DNA from 2 places in the Mesorhizobium sp. ISC15 genome. Region 1 is predicted to be linked to the other one. Evidence: predicted binding sites of a transcription regulator. Region 1 holds the regulator's gene; the other holds the start of a gene.
The links. The regulator LexA, encoded in region 1, represses DNA repair genes until DNA is damaged. The targets are predictions, from matches to a motif close to TGTTCNNNNTGTGTTCNG.
Positions count from the first base shown of each region.

Region 2: RPG13_RS03445 (helicase-related protein) is a predicted target of LexA. The motif match lies at 1,637-1,654, and genes of this name have one in related genera.

Region 1 covers NZ_JAVSPX010000001.1:4,430,879-4,435,297, forward strand. The annotation lists gene trpC (indole-3-glycerol phosphate synthase TrpC) at 1-626, shown strand, start outside; gene moaC (cyclic pyranopterin monophosphate synthase MoaC) at 693-1,190, shown strand; gene RPG13_RS21350 (molybdopterin molybdotransferase MoeA) at 1,190-2,395, shown strand; gene lexA (transcriptional repressor LexA) at 2,500-3,237, shown strand; gene RPG13_RS21360 (ComEC/Rec2 family competence protein) at 3,231-4,419, opposite strand, start outside.
Region 2 covers NZ_JAVSPX010000001.1:681,324-685,742, forward strand. The annotation lists gene RPG13_RS03435 (FAD-dependent oxidoreductase) at 1-412, opposite strand, end outside; gene RPG13_RS03440 (TetR/AcrR family transcriptional regulator) at 371-1,129, shown strand; gene RPG13_RS03445 (helicase-related protein) at 1,822-4,419, shown strand, end outside.

The DNA of each region.
Region 1 (4,419 bases):
CGCCGGCACTGGCCAGGGCCTATGCGAAAGGTGGCGCCGCCTGCCTCTCGGTGCTGACCGACGCGCCGTCCTTCCAGGGCGCGCCTGAATTCCTCACCGATGCGCGCAGTGCCGTGACATTGCCCGCCTTGCGCAAGGATTTTCTGTTCGAGCCTTATCAGGTGTTCGAAGCCCGTGCGTGGGGCGCTGACGCCATCCTGATCATCATGGCGAGCGTCGATGACGCCGTGGCCAGGGAGCTCGAAATGACGGCTTTCGAGCTCGGCATGGACGCGCTGGTCGAGGTGCATGACGAAGCCGAGACGGAACGCGCGCTGAAACTGTCGTCACGGCTGATCGGCATCAACAACCGCAACCTCCGGACGTTCGAAACCAGTCTCGATACTTCGGAGCGGCTCGCGACGATGGTGCCGGCCGACCGCCTGCTGGTCAGCGAGAGCGGTATTTTCTCGCACGAAGATTGCCGCAGGCTGGAAAAAAGCGACATCGGCACCTTCCTCGTCGGCGAGAGCCTGATGCGGCAACAGGACGTGGCCGCCGCAACGCACCTGCTTTTGACGGGCAAGGCGCCGGCTCATGCATCGGCCCGAAAATCGGAATCGATTTTCGGAGAGCACGATGCATAAATCCAAAGTGTTAGAGCGTGCTATGTGCGTCCAAACGGACGCACGTCGTTCTAAGGCCGTCTGACGATGACGGCTGCCCTCACCCATCTTGGCGCGAAAGGCGAAGCCAATATGGTCGATGTCGGCGACAAGGCGGAAACGACCCGCACGGCGATCGCCGAAGGTCTTGTCTCGATGCGGCCAGAAACGCTGAAGATGATCCTCGACGGCGATGCCAAGAAAGGCGACGTGCTGGGCACGGCGCGCATCGCCGGCATCATGGCGGCCAAGAGGACGCATGAGCTGATCCCGCTCTGTCACCCGCTGCTGTTGACCAAGATATCCGTCGACATCGAACCGGACGCGACGCTGCCTGGCCTGAAGGTCACGGCGCTGGCCCGCGTCACCGGCAAGACCGGCGTCGAGATGGAGGCGCTGACCGCCGTCTCGGTCGCTTGCCTGACCATCTACGACATGGCTAAGGCGGTCGACCGCGCCATGGTGATCTCCGGCATCAGGCTGGTGGAAAAGACCGGCGGCAAATCCGGCGTCTACAAAGTAGGCGCCCAAGGGGCAGGCCAATAATGGCGCTGCTTCCGGTTGCCGACGCGCTCGAGCGCCTGCTTGAAGATGCTGCGCCCTTGCAAGCTGAAAGCGTCACCCTGATGGACGCCGCCGACCGGATACTGGCGGACCCGCTCACGGCGCTCCGCACCCAGCCGCCCTTCAACGCGTCCGCCATGGACGGCTATGCCGTGCGGGCCGAGGATGTCGCCTCCGCGCCGGCAACACTTGCGGTGATCGGCATGGCGCCGGCCGGACGCGGCTTTGCCGGAACAGTCGGCCCGGCGCAGGCCGTGCGCATCTTCACCGGCGCGCCGCTTCCCGCAGGCGCTGACACCATCGTCATCCAGGAGAATGTCCGCGACCTCGGCGGCGGCAGCATCGAAGTGACCGCGTCGACGGTTGAAGGCCGCAACATCCGCCGCCTCGGGCTCGATTTCTCGAAGGGCGACGTTCTGCTGGAGAAAGGCCGCCTGCTTGATCCGGCGGCGTTGTCGCTGGCGGCGTCGGCCAACCATCCGCAGGTCAGCGTGGTGAAACGGCCGCTGGTCGCCATCATCGCCACCGGCGACGAATTGCTGCCGCCAGGCAGCGACCTTGGCCCGGACCAGATCATCTCGTCCAACGCCTATGGCGTCGCTGCCGCGGCCCGCTCGGTCGGCGCCAGCGCGCTCGACCTCGGCATCGCCCCCGACCGCAAAGAGGCGATTGCCGCGCTGGTGAAAAAGGCGGTTAACGCAGGGGCTGACGTCATCGTCACGCTGGGCGGCGCCTCGGTCGGCGACCACGACCTCGTCCACGACGTGCTGACCGGCGAAGGCATGACGCTCGATTTCTGGAAGATCGCCATGCGGCCCGGCAAGCCGCTGATGTTCGGCCGGCTGGGCGACATCCGCTGCATCGGCCTGCCCGGCAATCCGGTGGCGAGCCTGGTCTGCACGCAGCTCTTCCTGAAGCCGCTGCTTGCGCGGCTTGGCGGACGCGCCTACCGGCAGGACATGCGTCAGGCGCGGCTCGGTGCCGCCATGGCGGCCAACGATATCAGGCAGGACTATGTACGCGCCGTGGTGAAGGAAGACGCCGGCACGCTCAAGGCGACGCCGTTCGGCATCCAGGATTCCTCGATGCTCAGAATGCTGGCCGACGCCAACGGGCTGATCGTGCGCGAGCCATTCGCTCCCCCCGCCGCGACAGGCGCCGCCTGCAGCGTGCTGATGCTACGCTGAACAAAACGTCAACGCATTCATTAAACTTTAAACAGTTGCGGAACACAACTGGAACAGATAGTGTTTGTTCTGGGTTTGTTTTTCTGATTCTGTCGGGGGTCGCGATGCTGACACGCAAACAACATGAGCTGCTGATGTTCATCCACGAGCGGCTGAAGGAAAGCGGCATTCCGCCCTCGTTTGACGAGATGAAGGAAGCGCTCGATCTCGCGTCCAAATCGGGAATCCATCGGTTGATCACGGCGCTGGAGGAACGCGGCTTCATTCGCCGGCTGCCCAACCGCGCCCGCGCGCTGGAAGTGCTGCGCCTGCCCGATTCGATCGCGCCCGGCCTCAATGCGGCGCGCAAATTTTCGCCGAGCGTCATTCAGGGCAGCCTTGGGCAGGGCAGCCTCGGCCGACAGATCAAGCCGGCGCCGTCACGCATGCCTGCGGCCGGCAATGACGACGACGTCATTGCCACTGTCTCCATCCCGGTGATGGGCCGCATCGCTGCCGGTGTGCCGATCGATGCCATCCAGCACCAGACGCATTCGATCTCGGTGCCACCGGACATGATCACAGGCGGCGCGCACTACGCGCTGGAGGTCAAGGGTGATTCGATGATCGAGGCCGGCATCTTCGACGGCGACACGGTCATCATTCGCAACGCCGACACCGCCCAGCCTGGCGAGATCATTGTCGCCCTGGTCGACGAGGAGGAAGCGACGCTGAAGCGGTTCCGCCGCAAGGGCGCCTCGATCGCCCTGGAAGCCGCCAACCCGGCCTATGAGACGCGCATCTTCGGGCCGGACCGGGTCAAGGTGCAAGGCAAGCTCGTCGGATTGATCCGACGTTACTGAACGGCAGCTTTCTTGGGTTTCTCAGGCTTACGGTATGGCGGCAGGCCCCTCGCCTCGCGCGAAAATCTCCGCTGCTCATGCCAAGGCCTATATGGCTGTTTGACGGCAAAACGGATTTCTGCGCGCGTCGTCGCCGATAGCGGATCGAAAAAGACGGCGGCACTGCCCATGCGAGCGAGCTGCCGTTTGGTCACGACGAGGACCAGCGGGTTGCGGCAGGGATTATAATAGGCCGTGGCATCGTCGATGACGATCAAGTCCGCAAAGGCACAGGCTGGCCGCGCGATTTTGCGGTCGTCGGCGAGCGCGATGATCGCGCCGGATGGATGCCGGGCGAGGCACAGGCCGGCAGTGCAATAGAAAGGCGCTCCCGGCGGCAGGTCGGCCGGGTCGGCGATGTCGAACCGCACGTCTCCTTTTTCGAACGTCTCCGGCTCGACAATGGTCGCTGAAGTCAGCGCATGTTTCCAGTTGTCGGTGGTGAATTCGTTCGAGCGCACCCGGTTGACGGCAAGTTCGCCGCCGCCGATCGGCAGCGCCACCAGATGCGCATCCTCCGAGATCAGCACGTCGGGGGTTCGCGTCTCGGAAATCGTCAGCAGGCCGGCAAGCGCAAAGGGAAGTGCCGCAAGCCGCAACCATGTCGTCGCCATCGTGGCGATGACCAGGGCGACCGTCACCAGCAGAACCGACTGCAACGAAATCAGCCCGACTGCATCGACCGGCGAACGTTCGGAGATCCATCCCGATATTGCAATCATGGCCGTCAGCCCCTTGCCCATCATGTCGAGGAAAGGTCCGTCGAAGCCGAAAGGCATTGCCAAGGCGCTGACGACCGCCAGGAACATGACGACCGTGACGATCGGCATGACGGCCAGATTGGCAAACAGACTGAGCGGCGAGACGCGCTGGAAGTGCCAGATGGCGAAGAGCGCGGTGGCGCTCCCGGCAATGATGGAGGTCATGGCGATGGTGCCTGTTCCAGCGACGAGCTTCCGCGTGACGAAAGCGGCCGGTGACCGTCGTTGTGGCGGCGCCGTGGCCTTGTCGGCACGATAGTCGGACCAGCCGGCATAGGCGCCCACGAGAGCCGCGGTCGCGGCGAAGGACATCTGGAAGCTTGGGCCGACCACCTCGTGCGGCGACACGACGATGACGGCGATGGCTGAAATCGTAAGATTG
Region 2 (4,419 bases), 3.7 Mb from region 1:
GCGCCGATATCAGTTTCTCGCGGCCGTTCTCGACCACCGTCACGCGCGCGCCGTCAACGCCCTGAACGACCGCCTTGGCCTCGACCATGCGGTGAACCACGCCGCCAAGGGCGGCAATCCGTTCGGCGAACACCTGCTCGGTCAGGTTCTGAGGCAGCATCATCAAATAGGGATGCCTCGACGGAAGCTTGCCGAAATCGAGCTTGAGCAGCGCCCGATTGCGGTCGCGAATAGCGAAATTCTGCAGCTTCAGCGCAAGTTCGCTCAGCCGCTGCGTGACGCCGAGAGGCTCCAGCGATTCCAGCGTCTGGACGTGGATGACGCCAGCCCGCGAGGTCTGAAGGCCCTGCGCCAGTCTGTCGATCAGAACATGATCGACACCGGCCTGGTGCAGCACGATGGACAGCGCCATGCCGGTCGGGCCGGCGCCAATGATCAGGACTTCCGTTGTATCGGGCAACATTTCTCTCTCCATTTGTCAACGATCGTTGACTTTCTAGTCGGACCTATTGCATTTGTCAACAGTCGTTGGCATATGAATTTCATGACGGAGAATCAGCCGAAGAAACCCAGCAAGTCAGACCGCACGCGCGCCCAAATCCTTGAGGCCGCAAGGCTTCTATTCGCCGAGCACGGCTATGACGGCGCCTCCATCCGCGACGTCGCCGCACATGCCTCGATCGATCCGGCCATGGTGATCCGCTATTTCCGCAGCAAGGACGAGCTGTTCGCCAGGGCGGCGGTCGTCGATTTGCAATTGCCGTCACTGCGGGTGATCGACCGAACCACCATCGGCGAAACACTGATCAGGCGTTTCCTCGAAATCTGGGAAGGCCCTGCCAGCGGTCCTGGCATGGCAATTCTGCTGCGTTCGGCGACGTCGAACGAATTCGCTGCCGAAAAGTTGCGCGACGTATTTGGCAACCAGGTGAGGCCGGTGGTCGCGGCGGTCGCCGACCCCGCCGACGCCGGCCGACGGGCGGGGCTCGTTTCGAGCCAGTTGCTGGGTTTGGCGATGTGCCGATACCTGCTGCGGCTTCCGCCCGTCGTCGCCCTGTCCCACGACGAAATCATCCAGAACGTCGGCCCCACTTTGCAGCGCTATGCCGTGGGAGAGGACGTGTTTTGAACCTGCCGTTCAGCGTTGGTGGCCGAGTCTGGTCCACGTGCAGCGACTGCTTGTCAACCGATGGACGTGACACCGATTTGTGCCGAAGCGGCACGCAAAGGTTAACGGCGGCCGCGCAGCCTGTGCAAAACCTGTTCACCGCCTGTGGATTCTCGGTGGAAAAGCTGTTCACAACACAACATGTTGGGGTGAACAAAACGAGAAACCTCCGCCAGCGCTGATTCGTCGCCGTTTCGTTCCGGCTTTGACCGGAAGGTTAACGACAAAGGCTGAAAACACTCCTCGAACCGTTAAGGCGCGTTAAGAAAGACCAATAATTTCATAATGTTGGGTGACGCCCGCCGGCCTGCGCCGATCGTCCACCGGCAAATGTTAACGACGACGTCCGCCCTGCATGAATCGGGCCAGTTCGGCGATTCAGCATGTGGTGAGACTCGTTGGCAAAAAAACCAGATGTAGCCGTGAACAAAACCTGAATCAGCAAGAGTCAGCGATTCGTAGCTGATTCGTTCCAGACTCGTTCCAACTGTTAAATCAGGACCGGTTGACAACACCAGACGAGAGCCTTCGAGCTGCCGTTAGAACATTCCGCTTTCGCTTCGCGCCCGAAATCCCTATGTGTCGCTTGTCACACGCGCCACCATGGGGCGCGCTCCCGACAACGCGAGGCAGAGAGCCTTATTTCCAGGTCGATGAACATCCAGTCGAAACACACTGAGCCGCTGATCCTGTCGGGCCGCGACGTGACTGCCGTGCTCGGGCCGACCAATACCGGTAAGACCCATCTCGCCATCGAGCGCATGGTGGCGCATGAAAGCGGCATTATCGGCCTGCCGCTCAGGCTGCTCGCTCGCGAGGTTTATACACGCGTCTGCGAGAAGGTCGGCGCTCACAAGGTGGCGCTCATCACCGGCGAGGAGAAGATCCAGCCCGACGGCGCCAGATATTCGGTCTGCACGGTGGAAGCTATGCCGCGCCAGACCGACGCCGCCTTCGTCGCCATCGACGAGGTCCAACTGGCCGGCGATCTCGAGCGCGGCCACATCTTCACCGACCGCATCCTGCATCTGCGCGGCCGCCAGGAGACGCTGCTGCTGGGTGCGGCCACCATGCACGGCATCCTCCAGCGTCTGCTGAAGGGCGTGTCGGTGGTAACTCGGCCACGGCTGTCGCATCTCGCCTATGCCGGCTCGAAGAAGCTGACCCGTCTGCCGCGGCGCACGGCGATCGTCGCCTTTTCCGCCGACGAGGTCTATGCCATCGCCGAACTGATCCGCCGCCAGCAGGGCGGTGCGGCCGTCGTGCTCGGCGCGCTATCGCCGCGCACTCGCAACGCGCAGGTGGCGCTGTTCCAGTCAGGTGATGTCGATTACCTGATCGCCACCGATGCGATCGGCATGGGCCTAAACCTCGATCTCGATCATGTCGCCTTCGCCCAGAACCGTAAATTCGATGGCTACCAGTATCGCAACCTGACGGCGGCCGAGCTTGGCCAGATCGCCGGCCGCGCTGGCCGGCACTTGCGCGACGGCACCTTCGGCGTCACCGGCCAGGTCGATCCGCTCGACGAAGATCTGGTCAAGAAGATCGAAGGGCATGAGTTCGACCCGGTGAAGGTGCTGCAATGGCGCACCGCGCATTTCGATTTCGCCAGCCTCGATGCGCTGAAGCGCTCCATCGAGACCAACGCACCGGTCGAAGGCCTGACCCGTGCGCTGCCGGCAGTGGATGCACAGGCGCTCGAGCATTTGTCCCGCGACGAGGACATCCGGGCGCTTGCCACCGACGCCAGGCGCGTGGCGCTGCTGTGGGAGGCCTGTGCCCTCCCCGACTACAGGAAGATCGCGCCGGCCCAGCATGCCGACCTGATCGCCTCGATCTACACGGACCTTGCCAGGCATGGCCATGTCGACGAGAATTACATGGCAGAGCAGGTCCGCCGTGCCGACACCACCGAGGGCGACATCGACACGCTGTCGCACCGGATTGCCCAGATCCGCACCTGGACTTTCGTCTCCAACCGGCCCGGCTGGCTGGCCGATCAGGCACACTGGCAGGAAAAGACGCGCGAAATCGAAGACAGATTGTCGGATGCGCTGCATGAGCGGTTGACGAAACGCTTCGTAGACCGCAGGACTTCCGTCCTCATGCGGCGCCTTAGAGAAAATACCATGCCTGAAGCCGAAATTAGCCCAACCGGAACCGTCCTCGTCGAAGGCCACCATGTCGGCGAGCTGCAGGGGTTCCGCTTCACCGCCGACCAGAGCGCCGGCGGCGAAGACGCCAAGGCGGTGCGCACGGCAGCCCAGAAAGCGCTTGCAGCCGAGTTCGAGGCCCGGGCCGAGCGCTTCGGCGCCTCGGCCAACGGCGACATCGCGCTCGGCTCCGACGGCACGCTGCGCTGGATCGGCGCGCCGATCGGCACGCTGGTCGCAGGCGACGAGCCGTTGAAGCCGCGCCTTGTGCTGCTTGCCGACGAGCAGCTCACCGGTCCAGCCCGCGACAAGGTCGCGGCGCGCGCCGAGCGCTTCGTCAATTTTCAGATCGAGTCCTTGCTGAAGCCGCTGGTCGACCTCAAAAACGCCGAGCAGATCACCGGCATCGGCCGCGGCATCGCTTTCCAGCTCGTTGAGCATTTCGGCCTCATCAACCGCCGCGACATCGCCGAGGAGATGAAGTCGCTCGACCAGGAAGGCCGCGCCGCCCTTCGCCGGCTCGGCGTGCGCTTCGGCGCCTACCACGTCTTCGTGCCTGCGCTGATCAAGCCGGCCCCGGCCGGACTGGTGACGCTGTTATGGGCCCTGAGGAACGACGGCAAGGACAAGCCCGGCTTTGGCGACGTGGTTCACGCGCTGGCCTCCGGCCGCACCTCGGTGGTCATCGATCCCACCTTCGACAAGACCTTCTACAAGCTGGCCGGCTACCGCAATCTCGGCCGTCGCGCGGTGCGCGTCGACATCCTTGAACGGCTGGCCGATCTGATTCGGCCGGCAACCAACTGGAAGCCGGGCCTCGGTCAGCGGCCCGAGGGCGCCTATGACGGTCAGTCCTTCATGGTGACGCCGCCGATGATGTCGATCCTCGGCGCCACTGCCGACGACATGGAAGAGATTTTGAAAGGTCTCGGCTATCGCGCCGAGCCGAAGCCGGTGGCCGAGGTGAAGGCGCGGCTCGAGGCACAGGACAATGCCGCGCGTGAAGCCGCCGCGGCTAAGCAGGCGGCGCAAGAACAAGCCGAGCAGGCCAAGGCAGTGGAAGCCGCGATTGCGGACACAGCCGCCGAGGCGCCG